DNA from 3 places in the Methylophaga sp. UBA678 genome. Region 3 is predicted to be linked to each of the others. Evidence: riboswitches for the same ligand, from Rfam matches in the RefSeq annotation. Region 3 holds a riboswitch; each other region holds the start of a gene.
What was found. Region 3 has a riboswitch for cyclic di-GMP ahead of B3014_RS09460 (hypothetical protein). Riboswitches for the same ligand answer to the same signal wherever they lie in the genome.
Positions count from the first base shown of each region.

Region 1: another riboswitch for cyclic di-GMP. It lies ahead of B3014_RS10490 (hypothetical protein); the one in region 3 lies ahead of B3014_RS09460 (hypothetical protein).
Region 2: another riboswitch for cyclic di-GMP. It lies ahead of B3014_RS00445 (hypothetical protein); the one in region 3 lies ahead of B3014_RS09460 (hypothetical protein).

Region 1 covers NZ_DBNG01000019.1:36,100-42,372, reverse strand. Annotated here, with positions in the region: gene B3014_RS10505 (methyl-accepting chemotaxis protein) at 1-890, opposite strand, end outside; tRNA gene B3014_RS10500 (tRNA-Arg) at 1,251-1,327, opposite strand; gene B3014_RS10495 (autotransporter outer membrane beta-barrel domain-containing protein) at 1,861-3,849, shown strand; gene B3014_RS10490 (hypothetical protein) at 4,089-4,727, opposite strand; cyclic di-GMP riboswitch class I at 4,745-4,831, opposite strand; gene B3014_RS10485 (lipopolysaccharide kinase InaA family protein) at 5,520-6,273, shown strand, end outside.
Region 2 covers NZ_DBNG01000002.1:35,924-42,196, reverse strand. Annotated here, with positions in the region: gene B3014_RS00455 (undecaprenyl-phosphate glucose phosphotransferase) at 1-1,392, shown strand, start outside; cyclic di-GMP riboswitch class I at 1,625-1,706, shown strand; gene B3014_RS00450 (hypothetical protein) at 1,742-2,230, shown strand; cyclic di-GMP riboswitch class I at 2,436-2,515, shown strand; gene B3014_RS00445 (hypothetical protein) at 2,550-3,065, shown strand; gene B3014_RS00440 (polysaccharide biosynthesis/export family protein) at 3,194-3,745, shown strand; gene B3014_RS00435 (hypothetical protein) at 3,773-4,960, shown strand; gene B3014_RS00430 (Wzz/FepE/Etk N-terminal domain-containing protein) at 4,984-6,273, shown strand, end outside.
Region 3 covers NZ_DBNG01000017.1:36,008-42,280, forward strand. Annotated here, with positions in the region: gene B3014_RS09455 (molybdopterin-containing oxidoreductase family protein) at 1-1,647, opposite strand, end outside; cyclic di-GMP riboswitch class I at 1,872-1,950, shown strand; gene B3014_RS09460 (hypothetical protein) at 1,985-2,485, shown strand; gene B3014_RS09465 (YqaA family protein) at 2,614-3,054, shown strand; gene B3014_RS09470 (hypothetical protein) at 3,107-3,883, opposite strand; gene B3014_RS09475 (alkaline phosphatase) at 3,913-5,529, opposite strand; gene gspD (type II secretion system secretin GspD) at 5,672-6,273, opposite strand, start outside.

The sequences.
Region 1 (6,273 bases), on a different contig from region 3:
AACCCCAATACGGATGAAACCACGAAATATATCAGTGCTTTTTGCCACAGTAATGTGGAAATATCTTCTTCCGAATAGGCCACCACTAACTCATACCCCCAGGGTGCGAATGGTTTATCATAAAGTTGCCAGGTTTCTCCCGGCTCTTTTATCGCATCAGCAATAACAGACTCAACCTGATGAGCCGAGTGTTGTCGAATTTGCTCTTTAGCATCTATCAAAGCGATAAAACCTTGCTCGAGCAACTGACCAGAGGCAATAACTGCATTCACTTCTTCCATGTTGACCTTGTAGCCTACATAGGCAATGCCGACGACTTCATCGAATGCATTTTTCAGTGGTTCATAGCCGGTGAAATAAGGTTCCCCTAGAATATCCACAACACCATAAAAGGGCTTACCTTCTCGTATTTGTGTGATAGCCAGTCCGTTAGGGTCTAGAACAGTACCAACAGCACGTTTACCTTCTTTCTGGACATTGGTGCTTACTCTGACAAAATCATCATTATGTTTACTGAAAATAGTGGCCGTACCGCCATTCAGCTGAGCTACTCTATCAACCAAGCCATAGTTCAAAGCCTGGGGGGAATCGCCAAAACGAATATCATTCACCACCATGTCATTTATTGCCACTGTGCCAGCCTGAGAAACATCTCCTTTACGGCTAATCATATCCAACATGGAGCGCATGCTACTGCTCACCTGATCCAACATCAGATTATTAATGACATTGAGCATCTTCGCTGTGGAATCGGAAAGCTGTTCTGCTTGTTTCGAGAGACGAGTATGAAGAGATTGATTCTCAGAATACGTTAATGCGGCAACGGTAATGATTGCCAGCACTAAAATGGATGAAGCCAGCGCGATAAGAAATTTCTTTTGAATCGACATATTGCTCTCTCTCAGCATGACGATGGCTTGTGCCATTCTATATGAGTTAGTGATAAAGAGCGTATCGCCAAAGTTTGATTAAACTTTAGATGCCACTGATCACTATGTTTATCAATCTATGCTGATAGAGGGACTGATCTCTTGCTGTGTCTTGCAGAAAAACAGAGAGTGCATTCAAGGGAAAATGAATACCAGTTAGTATGGATAAAAGAGTAAGCCGATAGTTTGAAAGCGAACCACAGATAAATGGTCACTGGCTAATACGCATTTTGAGTGTCCCAAAATTGTCCCAAATGGGCATTTTAAGGATCTAACACTGAAACCAGAGTAATGTAACTTTTTGAAAAAAGGAAGGTTAAATGGCGTCCCCGGCAGGAGTCGAACCTGCGACCTTCCCCTTAGGAGGGGGACGCTCTATCCAGCTGAGCTACGGGGACATCGGGCTGGCATTATAACAGGATGCTCTTATAGCTAGCCAGCCGAGCGACCGGCAACTGAACGGCATCAACTCAACCTTAAAATCAAAGTTAAGTGAAAAAAAACTGCTCGATATTTGTCCACAAACACCTCTACCAACTTACCAATGCTCTGACGCTCAAACGCTCATTTCAATAACTCAAAACAGACAAATACCATCAGCACATCATTTTGATTCGTTAAAGATAGCTTTTTTGGTATTTATCTCAGCCTTACGGGTGATGAATGACAACAATTTCGCATTGATTGCCGATGTCGAGTTCGGCGGTATATAGTGATGAGGAGTATGCAGCAAGGAGTCTCACCTTGCAGTATGCGTTTTAATTTCAAAAAAACATCGCACCTATAAAGCACACCTAAAGCCCCATACCATGGGGCTTTCTGTTTTTTTCAGAAATGTCTAGTCTCTAATTAGTGTATATCGGCTTGCAGCCTAACTTTGTAACATCCTTGTATATATCCCAATACTGCGCTTTTTATAAGGACTTTGAACATGTCGGCCTGCTCATCAATGGCTTTACGCCCGTTATCTGCTGTTATCTTATTGGCCTTGTCATCCACAAGTTTTGGAGCCAGTTTTACGATTCAGGATGGTGAGACGGTCACAACCCAGCAAACCCTCAACGACAATGAAACCGGCACTATTGAAACAGGTGGCGAATTGAGCACTTCGGGCGTCACCGCTATTGATGCCCCCGGGGATAATGCCAATATCGAAAGTAATGGCTCTATCACAACCAGTGGCGATAATGCATACGGCATTTACTCACGCGGCAACAATGCCACCATCAGCAACAACGGGAACATCATTGGCAGCGGTAAAAATGCAGTTCGCATTTTGTCAACTGGCGATTACGCCACCATCAACAACAGTGGCAACATCTCCACCAGCGGAGCTGGCTCATACGGCATTTTGTCAGAAGGCAACAACACTACCAACAATAGCGGTAGCATTTCAACAACAGGTGAAAACGCTGATGGCATTTACTCAAATGGCACTGACGCCGCCATCAACAATAGCGGCAGTATTTCAACAACAGGTGAAAACGCTGATGGCATTAGGTCTACGGGCGACAATGCGACCATCAACAATAGCGGCAGTATTTCAACAACAGGTGAAAAATCTGATGGCATTTACTCAAATGGCACTGACGCCGCCATCAACAATAGCGGCAGTATTTCAACAACAGGTGAAAACGCTGATGGCATTAGGTCTACAGGAGACAATGCGACCATCAACAACAGCGGCCTGATTTCTGCCACCGGCCCGGATAGCTTAGCTATTTCCGGCGACCTTTCTTCGGATCGCAATACCACTGTCAACCTGCTATCTGGCTCACAAATTATTGGCGGGATTGATTTAGGCCAAAATGGCAGCGATAACGACACCGTCAATATCTACAGCGGCAGCGCCTCTGCCAATTTGTCTATTTTGAATACCGAGAATATCAATCTATTCACGCCGGGCGTGGTGGTGGGTGACACTGCCCGCGCTCAAGTGATCACGCTCGACCCGACAGGTGAATCCACCCGCGGGGTGGCGTTAGCCGGCATGACCTCATCCATCCACAATGTGATTGGGCAGCGTATGGCGCAGACCACACCACTGAAACAGGTACAGCTAGCGTCGCTTGAGTTATCTCCCGGTATGTATTTTGAAGAGCATAAACCGGTGGCTTGGGCGCAAGTCTTTGGTGGCAGGTTTGACCGTGATGCCGAAGGTGGCGCGATTGCTTATGACCATCACCATGTCGGCGTGAACTTCGGTTATGAGTGGGATATAAGTGGTCACCGTTCAGGCTTGATGGGTGGTGTTGTGCGAAGTAAGACAGATACCCAGACCGCGTCGTTTGAAACAGAAGCAGATAATTATTACATCGGCGTTTATGCCAACCGTAAAACCCATGGTCTTAATATCACAGGCTCACTGATTGCCGGTTACGGCGACCATGAAAATGACAGGCTTGTTGTCGATAACCTGAATGGTTTTGAAACAGCCAAGTCTGATTTTGATAGCTGGTTTATCAGCCCCGGCATCACTCTTGGTTCAGCCTTTAGCGTTAATGACCGTCTTGAGCTGCGCCCTTCTGTCAGTGTGAATTACAGCATGGCCTGGCTGGATGGTTACCGTGAATCGGGCACCACCAATTCTAATCTGAGTGTAGATGACCGCAAAGCCAAGGCATTAACTGCAAGAGCACAATTAGCGGCTGCTTATCAGTTTGATGAGGCTAGTGAATTTGAATTCCGAGTAGGCCTGAACTCACGTCATACCGATGATGACGATACCAAAGTCAGCATCGCCGGTAGTCAGTTCAAGTTTGCGACTGCCGGTGATGAAAGTGTCACAGGCGGGTTTGCCGGTGCCACATTACGCGTAGCGGATAACAACAACCTTAGCTTGGTGGCCGATATTGAGTATGGCGGTGACCGTGATGAAAATTATGCCGCCGGCAGTGTTAGTCTGGAATATGTGTTTTAACTTAACCATATATTTTCAATAAAAAAGCCCCAAAATGTTGGGGCTTTTTCATATCAACGCGCTATCCAGCTGAGCTACGAAGACATCGGGCTGGTATTATAACGGCGATTAGCCTTAAGCACGAAAACTGAATATTGTTTGCTTTTAATTCCCACCGAATCTGCAACGAAGTGTGAGCAATACAAATAAAAAAAGCCGCCAAAGAGTGACGGCTTTAATTTTAAATGCTGTGGAATGAGCTAAACAGCTGGCTTGGTTCTACGACGCAAGCCCATAAATCCTAGTAGTGCAGGTGCAAACATAAAAGCGGCGGCAGGGATTGGAACTTCAGACACGCTATTATAAGACATGTCCATGTAACGTACTCCAGCTGGGTCGTTATTGTCTCTAAAAGTAAGTCCTGCAAAAGCACCCAAGCCGGAGATAGAGTATTTGTAATACCCTTCCAGCATGCTGATTAGGACTGTGTTGATTAAACTACCATTATTTGAAAATAGATCTACAGTAACGTTGGATCCTGCAACAGAGCCTCCCATCACCCATGAAAAACTGTCGGCATTAAAATCAAACAATATCGACAATGGGCCCTGAAAACTTGAGGGTGTAAGCAGTGAATTGCCAGAATCACAACCAGGGCAACCTGGACTCCAGAATGCAACACTCATTGTTCCACTTGGTGTGAGTGACAATGGCCCTGTAGGGGAACCTGAAATTCCTGCCCCAGATGCAGTCTGACCTGTGAAAGTTTGTGAAAAACTTGCCCCATCAGCATCAATTAGAGTGGAAGAGGCAGCCCCACTCAAATCAATATCTACGGGAGCGGCAAAGGTAGGTAAAGAAAAAAATGAGAATATTATTGTAGCGATCATCTTATTCATCGGTGAACTCCTTAAAGGTATGCAACCCAGCCCTGATACCTGTCCTTATAAGCACAGCTGTGGTTTTCCGTCCCAGGCTCACGCCAAGTTTGGCATAATAAGAGAATGATTTAATCACTCAATCATTCTCACACTAGATCTTCATTAAAACTATTGTACTTCGGTACTAATTAATAAATTTTTGATATTAATTATCAGAGCTAATAATGGATTCTCCGCCCTATTTTTCTCATTGTAGACAGATAAATATTCAATGCTCTATCCAGCTGAGCTATCGGGGGGCAATGGTCGGGCATTATAACAGTGATAAGTTTGAAGCTCGAAAACCGTATGTTGTTTAGTTGCTAATCTGCAACGAAGTGTGAGCAATGCAAATAAAAAGCTGCCGTATTATCTCGGCTTTAATATTTAAACCTTGTTTATCAATTAGCTTCTTGTTAGTTAAGCTAGCTAAGCCCATGAAGCCAGGTCATGCAGCATAAGATAGCAAGGTAACAGTTGGTAGTATGCGTTCCACAACTGGTAGCGTGAGTCTGTAATATGTGTTTTTAGTCAACCCAAAATTAAAGCTGTTGACAATAAAATATAAAAAATTTGCCAATCTGCCACAACTATTTAGTCAACCTTAACCCTGCATAACGAAATCAACCTGTTCGTCTAAGTTATTATGAATTCAATCAGTTAGTGTAGTTGAGCATTTAGCATAGCTTAACGTCATCCTCATTCATCATAGTTATCACTCATCCATCTGGTGTAACATTCCTGTCGCATTTATAACAAGATTGAGCGAAAATGACTGGCTTACCGAGAAAAAGCGAAGCGGCAAACATACCTTCTATGGTGGATGGAAGGTTCTTATTAAAAACAATTAAGCACACTTTAAAAGGCGGTCTTTTGCTTCGCAAAGGTCACATCCCTCAAGCGGGTCATGTCGTGCCTGAAAACTTTCTTGGCGTTGGTGTCGCTGCATCTGATGATGCTCGCGTCGATGATTACATCATCAATCATCTACACGAACTTAATATCAAGTCAGTGCGTATTGATCTCAGTTACGGTGATGTGACTGGTAATGCAGGTAGATTACTCAGAAAACTCATCGCTGAAGATTTTGATGTGCTTCTTCATCTCGTTCAACCATTTGATCAAGCGCATCAGATGGAGACCAAGGACGCACAGGACACATGGCAACAATTTCTTATAGAAGTCTGTGAGCATTTTGGTTCAGATGTATCAGCAATAGAGATCGGTACGACGATCAATCGTAGAAGATGGGCTGGCTACAGTAAGCCAGGCTTTTTTGCCGCCTGGAAAATCGCTTACACTGAACTCAAAGCAAGAGGTATCACAATAGCCGGACCTAATATTTCTGATTTTGAGCCCTTTTATTCATTTGGACTCCTCGATGAATTAGGTAGCATGTCAATGTTGCCTGACATTCATACTAATAACCTATTTACAGAACGTGTTAGTGAGTCGGAGCGCTATGATCATCGTGTACTGGGCTTCAAGTGGGCAAAATTACTTAAATATAATTTAGTTAAAAAAG
Region 2 (6,273 bases), on a different contig from region 3:
AGACAATACGATGCAAAAATTAATGCCATATCAAGACTGATTGATAGCGGTATTATCCTGCTAACGTTTTTAGCATTATTCGATATTTTCCATGCGACCTGGGATGTACTTTACATCTGGAGTCTTCTGTTCGCTATTGTATTGTTTAACTTCTTTGCTGAGTCACAAGATGCCTACCGCTCGTGGCGAGGCACGGCGTTAAGAGAAGAAGTCTCTGCCGTCATGTTTTCATGGTTTACCAGTGTTTTCATTCTGGTCATGATTGATATCTTCTTTATCCATTCTGGCACCTACCTCGATAGCTTTGTCTTCTTATGGTTTTTACTGACACCTATAGAGTTAATTTCCTGGCATGCCATTGTAAGAACGTCATTGGCTATTCTTCGAGCTCGAGGTGTAAATACCAGAAATGTGGCTATTGTCGGTGAAACAACGCTAGGTAAGCGCTTAGAACGTGCATTTAACGAAATGGATTGGTCTGGATTTAGACTGGTTGGATACTATGATGACCGGTCACAAAAACGGGTAGAAACAGAACCTAATCTGGTCGTAACAAATAATAAAGCAGGTGATTTCAATCAACTCATTGAAGATTGTAAGGCAGGGAAGGTGGATACTGTTTACATCACCTTGGCTATGTCTGCTGAGCATAGAATCAGACACATTACTGAGCTATTAGCCGATAGTACGGCTTCTGTATATCTTGTTCCGGACTTATTCACATTTAACTTGCTTAATTCCAGGTGGGTTGATTACCAAGGAATTACCGCCATTTCAGTCTATGAAACCCCTTTTGCTGGTATCGACAGTATCCTTAAACGGCTGGAAGATATTATCCTAAGCAGCCTTATTCTGACGATGATCGCTATTCCTATGATGGTGATTGCCGCAGGGGTTAAATTGACATCTAAGGGCCCTGTGTTTTTCAAGCAAACACGCTATGGCATGGATGGTGAAAAAATTAAAGTCTGGAAATTCCGCACGATGACGGTAACAGAAGATGGAGATACTGTCACACAGGCACAAAAGAATGATAGCCGTATCACACCATTTGGCGGTTTTTTGAGAAGAACATCATTGGATGAGTTACCTCAATTCTTTAATTCATTGGGCGGAAGCATGTCCATTGTAGGCCCACGGCCTCATGCTGTAGCACATAACGAACAATACCGCGCTCAGATTCAAGGGTATATGTTGAGACATAAAGTCAAACCAGGTATTACGGGCTTAGCCCAGATAAATGGCTTTAGGGGGGAAACTGATACCTTGGACAAAATGCAAGGTCGCGTGCATTACGATTTAAAATATATCCAGAACTGGTCATTGTTATTAGATATTGAGATTATTTTCTTAACGATATTCAAAGGGTTTGTGGGTAAAAATGCCTATTGAATTCCCGACTGAGTATCAGTAGTTTTACTTAGGAAAATAAACTTGTTGCCTGCAATGAGACACGGTATCATATAACTACTATTGAAATAGATGCATCAATCATCGATGCCAGATAACACTTGTTATCGTCATTATTTTCAATAGCAATCAGAACAATAGACATCAACGGTGATGGCTTTGTAGCAAGATCTTAATCATATGATCTTACACAACGTCAGCGGGTTAGATGTTGTGTAATTAAAGCCAAACTCGCTGTGAGGCGGGGTCGGAAAGCCACAGATCTTTAAACTTTTAAAGATGGCTGGGTTGCATTGCTTGTTTTTTCAACTTATGCATAAGGAAGTTTATTATGAAAAAAGCGATGCTATTTGTCGTAGCTTTATTGTTTTCAGTAAGTGTTAACGCCGCGACGTTATCTCTGTCTGAAGTAAGTTCATCTGTCGCAAGTCAAAGTGCTGATGTCACATCTGGTTCAGTTGTATTAGGTAGTGGTACAGTTTCTACTGCTGGTACTTGGAGTTCTGAGTTTGCATTATCAACTGACGAAGCTACACCAGTTGTGATTGCATGGTCATTTAATCCAGCGATTACTGGTGCCACATTAGTATTCGGTACATTGGGTGACACAGTGTCATATGCAATTACCGATGACTTCAGTTTCACTGCTATGCTGACTGCTGGCACAAACTACATCTTAAAAATCATTGATGCGACTTCAGGTGTGGTTAAATATGACGTATCAGTATCTGCAGTACCTGTTCCAGCTGCATTATTCTTGTTTGCCCCTGCCTTATTAGGCTTTTTGGGTATGCGTAGAAAAACAGCTGTTGCAGCGTAAGTAAAAGTTACACAAAATTAAAAAAGGGAGCTTAAGCTCCCTTTTTTATTGGAATTATATTATCCTTCAATATAGTATTTTATTAAGCACGAAAATTAATCATAGACATTGTACCAAGGTACAATAGACACGAACTCGATTGGACTCGTAAGATGAAACCATCTGAAAAGTCAGATAGGTAATTATCAAACTAACAATTTGATAATTGATTTAAAGCCAAACTCGCCGCGAGGCGGGGTCGGAAAGCCACAGATCTTTGTGTATAAAGATGGCTGGGTTGCATTGCTTGTTTATTAACTTATGCATAAGGAAGTTTATTATGAAAAAAGCGATGCTATTTTTTGTAGCTCTTTTGTTTTCGGTCAGTGTTAATGCTGCAACATTGACTCTTACTGGTGTAGGGTCAAGTGGCGCAACACAGTCAGTTGATGTCAATAATAACAGTACTGTATTAGCTGGTGGAACAGTTGGTGAAGTGACAAGTTGGTCTTCACTGTTTGATCTTTCATCAGATGACAACACCGCAGTCAAAGTGGAATGGTCTTTCAACCCGTTCGCAGCTTTAACAGGGGCTACATTAGTATTTGGTGAGTTAGATTTAGGTGGAGATTATTTACCTGGCGCACAAACTTTTGATATTACTGGCGACTTTAGTTTCACAGCATTTTTAACAGCTGGCGTTGTTTATGGTTTAGATATTATTGATGCATCTTCTAACATCCTAAAATATGATGTGTCAGTATCTGCCGTACCAGTACCAGCAGCATTATTCTTGTTTGCCCCTGCTTTATTAGGCTTCTTAGGGCTTAGAAGAAAATCAGCAGTTGCTGCATAAGAATTAAGATTCATATTAACAGTAACTTACTGTAACAAAATGAAAGGGAGCAAAAGCTCCCTTTTTTTTTGAAAAATAGAGTGTTAATATCAAATTTGAATGTCATTTATAGATAAGGATTTTCCCTCATGTCAAAACGCTTCATTTTCTTCTTTTTGATTCTCACTTCCCTATTTTCCTCAAGCGTCTTTGCAGACCAGCGTTATCTATTAAATTCGGGCGATATCCTAGATATTTCAGTATGGAATGAGGAAGCGTTACAAAAACAAGCCGTCGTGCTGCCAGACGGTATTATTACTTTCCCACTAGCCGGTGAAATTGTTGCTAAAGATAAAACAGTAGCTGACGTCGAAGAAGAATTAACCAAAAAACTCAGTGAATACTTAGCTGATCCTGTTGTCACACTCTCTGTTACTAGCGTTGAAGGTAATAGGGTACACATTCTGGGCAAAGTCCTAAATCCAGGTTCGTTTGTAATGAATCAACCTCTGGATGCTATGCAGGCTTTAAGCTTAGCTGGTGGATTATCTCCATATGCAGAAGAAAATAACATTATCGTGCTACGAAGAGACGGCACAACTCAACAAGTCTTACCGGTGAAATATGCTGAAATAAAAAAAGGTAAAGCACTGAATACCAATATCACACTAGAAAGCGGTGACGTCATCATCGTACCTTAAGCAGAATAATAGCTGAGAAGCGTGTCAATGATAAAATATATTCCGCTACTGTTGCCTATGTTACTAAGCAACACTGCGTCGGCAGCTGAATGGGTATTTAATGCTCAGGCAGATCCTAAATTTAAATACGATGATAATGAACTACTACGAGAAGATGAGTTAGATGACTTTAGCTTGAACATTGATCCAACCCTTTCACTAACTCGCTCATTAGAGAACTCGACATCTGAAATACGTCTCGGGTATAGAATTAGTCGATATCAAGACTTAAAAGAACTTGATAAAGAAAATCCATTTGCGAGTTTTAATACGACTTATGCCACTGAGCGAAGTACTTACGGACTGAAATTAGACTATGCTGAACGTGAGTCACGGGATATTGCTGAAGAGGATACAGCTGACTTCAGTAATATTTCTACAACGATTACAAAGAGTATCTCACCATCATTTAGTTACAGGCTAACTGAGCTAGATACCATAAGCACGAGTTTATCTTATCAAACGCGTAAGCAATCTGATGACTCAAGCAACAATAACTCAATTCTTGGATCGTCATCTAACCTCACAGATAATGAAACAGCTAGTTTGAACTTAGCTTGGCAGCATCAATACACAGAAAGATTAAATGGTGGCTTATCGTTTACCTACGTTAATTATCAAGCTGAATCAGATAGGCTCGATAATCAATATGATTCCTATTCACTGGGTTTGACTAGTGAATATCAACTGTCTGAACTTTGGTCGGTCAATGGCTTACTGGGTGCACGTTATCTGGATAGTGTAAATAGCCCGGTAATAGGTCCAGAAACATCAGACCAAAGTACAGGGTTAGATTACTCAGTCAGCACAACCCGAGAAGATGAGCTGAATAGTTATACCTTATCTGCAAGTAGATCATTAACACCTTCAAGTGAGGGGGATGTCAATGAGCAAGATGCCTACACCATTACTTATCGTAGAAACTTCACAGAAAAGCTTACAGGTAACTTATCTGCGAGCTATCGTAAATATAGTAGTGCTGATGATTTAGATAGCACAGAAACAAAATATTTTGATTTTTCACCTAGTTTATCTTGGAAGTTAGATGAAGACTGGTCCCTTGTTTTTGGATACAGGTATCGAAGTGTCGATGAATCAGACGGAAAGAATGTAGATGGCAATGCACTCACATTCAACATCGATTACAATTGGAATGGTATTCGTTTTTCTCGCTAAATCACAGCAAAGAGCAATAATAAATGGAAGAAGAAGTAAAGGGCTTAGGGGACTATCTCAATATTCTCTGGCGCAGAAAATATTGGGTTATTTTTCCCGCTGTGCTGTTAGCCATTGCAACTGTAGTGGTGGTTTTCTCTCTACCGGCTACTTATAAATCTCAAGGCACAATACTGATTGAGTCACAAGAAATTCCCAGTGATCTAGTTCGTTCAACAGTCACCAGCTATGCTGATCAGCGTATCGAAGTGATTAAGCAACGATTAATGACGACATCCAGAGTGATGGGCATGGTCAGAAAATATGATCTTTATCGTGCTGAGCGTCAAAAAACAGCTGCCACATCAGGTATTGTCGATTTATTTAAATCCAATGTCAGTGTGGACTTGGTTCAAGCTAACGTAACAGACCCTGTCAGTGGGCGAGCAAAACGGGCAAGTATCGCCTTTACTGTCTCATTCATGGATAAATCACCACAAAAAGCACAGCAAGTAGCGAACGAGCTGGTGACAGAGTTTCTCAATGAAAATGTCAAAGCACGCACAGACCGAGCTGCAGAAACCAAAGACTTCCTTAAGGAGGAGGGCGATAAATTTCAGGCAAAAGTACGTGAATTAGAAAAACAAATTGCCGAATTTAAAGATCGTTACAGCGGTAGCCTGCCGGAGTTATTACAATACAATCTTTCGATGATTGAACGGCTTGGTGACGAACAAAGTACCAATCAAAATGAAATCTTATTATTGAAAGATCAAATCACCACATTAAGTCTTCAGCTTTCTACTATCCCAATGTATTTACCTCTGGGTGTAACTGCAAGCAGTGGAAATGAACCAAACACCTCTGAAGTGCGTCTGGAACAATTAAGAATTGAATACAGCACTTTATTATCAAAATATGAACCCACCCATCCAGATGTAGTAAGAGTTAAACGACAAATTGATGCATTAGAAAAAGAGCTGGGTGTCACAGGGAATGATGCTCAAGTCATTCAAGCTGAATTGGACCAAGCAAAAACAGAGTTAAACACGCTGAGTGAAAAATATGCTGATAATCACCCTGATATAAAAGCACAAAAAAATAAGATTGCTGGCCTGGAAAAACGCCTGGAAAACGCTGACAGTCAGCCAGCTGAAACAACGTCATCATCCGAACGATTGAATCCCGCTTATGTGCAACTCAAATCCAAAATAGACTCAACGGAAAATGAAGTGTCTCGCTTAAGAGTTCGCCAGGAAGAGATTAAAACAAAACTTGCTGAATTTGAACGCCGTGTTTCGGAAACATACCAAGTTCAGCGGGCATATGATGAG
Region 3 (6,273 bases):
AAAGTTGGTAGCCCCTTTCACTTCCAGTTCACATTTTCCACTCGGTGTAGGGAAATTCCCATGGCGATGTGGGGCACGATCATCTTTGGTACCGACTTTTAATTTAGCAAAGCCATGTTGGCGTAAATAAGCCAAATCAATGCCTTCACATGCCGGTGAGTCCCAATCAACATAGTTCTCAAGACACTCACTATCCGACCAGCTAAAGTTGGCTTCTTTATAGCCCATTCTGGCTGCTAAGCGTCTGAAAATCTCATTATTTGGTATCGCTTCACCCGGCGAGTCCACACACTTTTCATTATAGGTTAGATATAAGTGGCCCCATGACAGCACCATATCTTCCATCTCTGCGCCCATAGAGGCAGGTAGCACGATATCAGCATAAGATGCGGTATCAGAAAGAAAATGTTCAGCCGACACCAGAAATAGATCTTCTCGCATCAAACCTTCAACAATCTTGTCAGTCTCGGCGGCTTGCGTAACAGGATTGGCATTCCAGCACATCATCGATTTAATCGGTGTATCAAGCCCCAACTCTCCTGTTAGTGCGCGACCAAGTTGTATTGCATTCACGACCGGCGTGCCTTCCGGAATCAGATCCGGACGCGAAATCACATCAAACTTATAAGGATGCTCCCAGACAGGAAATTGTAATGCACCGCCACCAACATGGCGCCACGCGCCGGTTAATGCAGGTAAACAGGTAATGGCACGAATTGCTTGACCACCACCATAGTTACGTTCTACAGCCACACCCAAGCGAATAGCTGCTGGTTGGGTAGAGGCAAACTCGCGCGCCAACTGACGAATATCTTCCGCAGCCACACCCGTTATCGAGGCAGCCCATTCTGGTGTTCTGGTTTTGGCTCTTTCAGATAAGGCCTCAAACCCCACTGTGTAGTTGTCGATATAGTCTTGATCCTGAAGTCCTTCTTCAATAATCACATTCATCATGGCCATGGCTAAAGCACCATCAGTGCCGGGTTTAGGCGCAATGTGCCAATCCGCTTCTTTCGCTGTTTTGGATTTATAGGGATCGATAACGACGACTTTGGCGCCCTGCTTCTGGGCATCTTTTACAATATGCCAATGGTGGACATTGGTACTCACCGAATTACATCCCCAGAGGATGATGTATTTAGAATGGATAAAACTCTCAGGGTCGACCCCAGCTGTTGGCCCCACTGTCAGCAACCAGGCTGTACAAGAACCTTCGCCGCAAAAAGTCCGCTCACAAACGGTTGCGCCCATTTTGTTAAAAAAAGCATCGCCGCCATTTAAGCCATGCACCAGCCCCTGATTACCCAGATAGCTATAAGGCAAAATGGCATGAGGACCATACTCGTCGATAATCGCTTTCCAGCGGCTGGTGATCTCATCAAGTGCTTCATCCCAACTAATGCGTTCAAACTGCCCACTTCCCTTGGGTCCGGTACGTCGCATGGGATGAAGCAAACGATCCGGATGATAGTGACGCTTTTCGTAATCTTTGAGTTTGACGCACAAACCACCTCGCGTCATTGGATGTTCTTTATTGCCTTTAACTGAGGTCAGTTGACCATTTTCAACCTCATACACCATGGAACAGGTATCAGGACAATCATGTGGACAGCCCCCATGATGCGTTGTTTTTAATACGCTTGCCATATTGCTCTCTCCTCTCTGATATATATTTTTTTATTATTATTTTCAGACTATACACCAGTTTAAAACGGGAAATATGCCCGTTAATTTACTCAAGATAATTGATAGAAATTTTATTTAAATCAATTACTCACTCTGACATTTTCTTGTAATAGAGCCTCTATACACTTAGCCGCAGATGAATAATTAACCACTTGAGCAATTGAGTGGTTTATCACTTTCATCCATTTAATCAAAGCCAAACTCGTCGTGAGGCGGGGTCGGAAAGCTACAGGTCTTCCAAGTGAAGATGGCTGGGTTGCATTGCTTGTTTTTTCACTCTAAACATAAGGGAATTTTTATGAAAAAAGCGATGCTATTCGTCATAGCACTATTTTTCTCTGTTGCGGCTAATGCAGCAACACTTAACTTAACAAAAGGTGACTCAGCTTTCACCAACAATGCTAGTCAGGAAATTGATCTTGCTAGTGGCAGTACTGTATTAGCAAGTGGGACTACAGGTAATGGCGCATGGGAATCTTCGTTCAGTTTATTTACTAATGACGAAACACCAGTAGTTATTGAATGGTCATTTAATCCAGAGTCTAATCTTGATAATGCAACTATTGCATTTGGTGTTTTAGGTGGTGCTATTCAAAATTTCAACATTACTGGTGATTTCAGTTTCACAGCGATATTAACTGCAGGTCTGACATATGTGTTGGATATCTATGACGCAACGGGTAAAGCTTTAAATTACAGCCTATCAGTTTCAGCAGTACCTGTTCCAGCAGCACTTTTCTTATTCGCACCTGTTTTATTAGGTTTCTTAGGCTTTCGTAAAAAAGCGATTGCAGCATAACCTATCTCTAGACAATCGTCGTTCAATATTAGGGAGCTTCGGCTCCCTTTTTTTATGTATGATTCAATATTTCCAAGGAGAATATCACTTTGACCTCTCCACCATCACGCCATCGAGTAACCACCTGAATGGATTATTTTGTTAGCTTGGGTTATGCCGGTCTTTTTATCTCAGCCTTTTTATCTGCAACACTACTGCCACTTAGCTCTGAATTCGTTCTGAGCACACTCTTAGTAAAGGGACTCTCACCGGCGTTACTCATCACCACAGCCACCGTGGCAAACGTGCTTGGATCAATGGTGAATTATGCTTTAGGTTATTGGGCCAGCTCTGCAGTCATAAAAAATTGGTTACGGATATCAGAAAGCGATATTAGAAAAGCGGAAAATCAATTTAAGAAATATGGTCTTATTTCTCTATGTTTTGCTTGGTTGCCGATCATTGGTGATCCATTAACTGTTATGGCAGGACTCATAAAAATACATCTAGGCTGGTTTATCGTGCTAGTCACAGCAGGTAAGTTGATTCGCTATATTGTCATCAGTCAGGTAGCACTGTCGCTAAATTAAAAAACCCTGTTTCAGAGACTGAAACAGGGTTTTAACTGGGTTACACTTTTACTCAATGATGATGTGGATGACCGATATCCTCACCTTCACTGTTATAAAAACCGGAAGGACCATGGTCGATATACCCTTGATTAATCATCTTCGCAATAAACGGATCTGATTCACTATCACCAATATCGGCATAATCTGTTGTCTGATAATCATCACGCATTTTAAAGCTGGCATTAACAGCGCTTTCATCTTTAATCAGCTGAGTTAACTGCCATGTCTTTACATGGCCGTCAGTATCATTTTTCCAGCTTTTTACTAGGGATAGTGCAGGTAACCATTCAAGTTGCAGTTGGCTATCACCCTCAGTTAACTGATAGGTTTCCACTTTGTCACAACCTTCACCTGAGCTTGAAACCAAGGTCATATTGCTTTTCAGATTATCTGTAATTAATTCATGAACTTGCTGCCACTGACTATCCGCATTAGCATATTTCACTTCGCCTGGCTGATATTCAATAGCACGTTGCTCAGTATCAAAAAACCTGACCATTCTTAGCTGGCCATTATGCATATGTTCCCACATGTCAGTAATGCCTGACTGAGTAAATTGATTACTGACACGCTGATGTTGACGCCATAACTTCATGGTCGCTTTTTTATCAGAATCACTGTCGGTCATTTGATAACTAGCACCTAACACCTCAGGATCAATTGAACAGCTATCATTAGCCTGGACTAGCAATGGAGATGCTAATAATAGACTCACTAATAAACGATATTTCATCTCTATAACCTTAAATTGTTGATGTGTGCCAACGAAAAAAAGGGGCGGACTCATGTCCACCCCTCTCTTTTTCTGCGTTGATGTTACTTAATCGATTTTTCTGCTTTAACTTCCAAACGAGCTGCCTGGTTCATAATGTGATAAATCAAGTTTTGTTCATTCACACCTGTCACCGCATTGGCACCTGGACCAGTAGCAAAAATCGCCACATCTTCACCGGCATGTGTTTCAGAACCCAATGGAACTAATGCTTCCTGGTGATAACCTGACAGCTCTGTATTGACTGCTGTTAAGTCTTTACGACCAGTATCAGGGCCTGCGCTATAGCTCGCATCTGCATCGGTTTCATTGCCTAAGTCACGGAATCCTAAACCGTTGGTATACCCCAAAGTTGTGTATGGCTTACCATCAGCAGCTAATGTAGGCTCATCTGAACCAATGCTGACAACTTTACCCAGGATAGGATTACCACGTTTTGGATAACCAGCCATAGTAAATACATGGCTGTGATCCGCAGTCACGATAATCAATGTTTCTTCAGGGTTAGTGTTTTCTAATGCTGCTTTAACCGCATGAGCAAACTCAATAGTTTCATTTAAAGCACCATGTGCATTACCCGCATGATGAGCATGGTCAATACGACCAGACTCAACCATTAAGAAGAAACCACGATCGTTCTTGTTCAGGACTTTTATGGCTTTTTCTGTCATTTCAGATAATGAAGGTTCACCAGCAATATCATTGCCACGGTCAGCTTCATATTGCATATGTGATTCATTAAATAAAGCGAAGATTTTATCGGTATTAGCTGGCTCGATAGCATCAAAGCCTGCTTTATCGTATACATATTTACCTGTTGGATAAGTAGTCTGCCATTCTGCTACTAAATTACGACCATCCGTTCTGTCACCTTCAGTAGAACTGACGGCATCCGGGCTGTTAAATGCAGGATCTTTTGGTAAGAAATGACGACGACCGCCCCCCATCGCAACTTCGATACCGTTAATACGTTTTGCTGTTGGATAACGATTTTTCAGATTACTTTCAAATTCCACCAATTGTTTAGCAATATCTTTACAAGGTAAACCACGGCGTGTGACAGAGGCAGGCATATCTGAAACGTCTTCCCAGTCACGATCCACTGATTTTGCATAAGTCGCAGCAGGTGTAGCGTGAGTGATTCGTGCTGTTGTGACGATACCCGTTGATTTACCAGCAATTTCAGCCAGCTCAAGAGCAGTTACCAGTTCATGTCCGCTCATTGTCGAGCACACGCCACGTTGTACATCTTCACCAATACCGATGATGCCGGCATCTGTTTTAACACCACTCATCATGGCCGTCATCGTACCAGCAGAGTCAGGTGTTTGAGCATCAACATTGTATGTTTTTGCCAGTCCTGTGAATGGAAAGGTTTCAAAGGTCAGGCGGTTTTCTTCACCTGGTTTGCCATTTAACTGGCCTTCTAAAATACGGGCAGCTGTAATAGTAGAAATGCCCATACCGTCACCGACAAATAAAATCACATTTTTTGCTTTGTGTGCATTTTTATAAGCTGGTTTGTTATCCATTTTTTCAACAGCGTCTGTATACCAGTCACTGTTAACTTGATAATCAGTTAAAACAGGTTGTTTAGCATAAGCTGTTACGCTTAATGCTAAAGTTGCTGCACCCAATAATAAAGGTAGCTTGTTTGACATGTGTCTCTCCCATAAGACAATTAAAGTGTTTGGTTGGCTAACGGATACAGCGTAATTGTTATTGATGACATCCAAGTTAAGCATTGATGACAATTATGTGAACTGAGTCACATATTGGCCTGGAGCACGATTAAGGTGGGTTTTATATTTTCCCTGACACGGACGCCGGGATTTCTTCTATCGTCAGCATTTTGTTTCTTAACTCTTCGGTTACCGCCTGCGCCGATGTGCGATCTCGAATTACTCTTGGTGTGATTAATACCAATAGTTCCGTTCTTCTCACCGCATCTGAGGTTTGCCCGAATAAATGCCCTAAAACCGGTAATTTATGTAGTCCTGGTATACCGCTGTCATTATTGGTTTTGCTGTCCTGAATTAAGCCACCTAGCACGATGGTTTCACCAGAATTGATAGCAACAACACTTTCAATTTCACGTTGTTGGATGGTGGGGGCATCAATCGTCGAGGTGGTTGTTTGTACGGCATTACTGACTTCCTGCCGTATTTCCATGGTGACAAGACCACTATTATTGACGCGTGGTAATACGGTTAACGACACACCCGTTTTACGAAAATCAATTTCATTGACTGTTGGTGCGGTGGCATCAGTATTACTCACTGATTGTCGGGTGGGAATAGGAATTTCATCACCGACATTGATTTTAGCCGGTTGGTTATCCAACACCATCAAAGACGGCGACGATAAAACATTGAGTTTTGATTGCGCTGCGAGTGTATTCAATG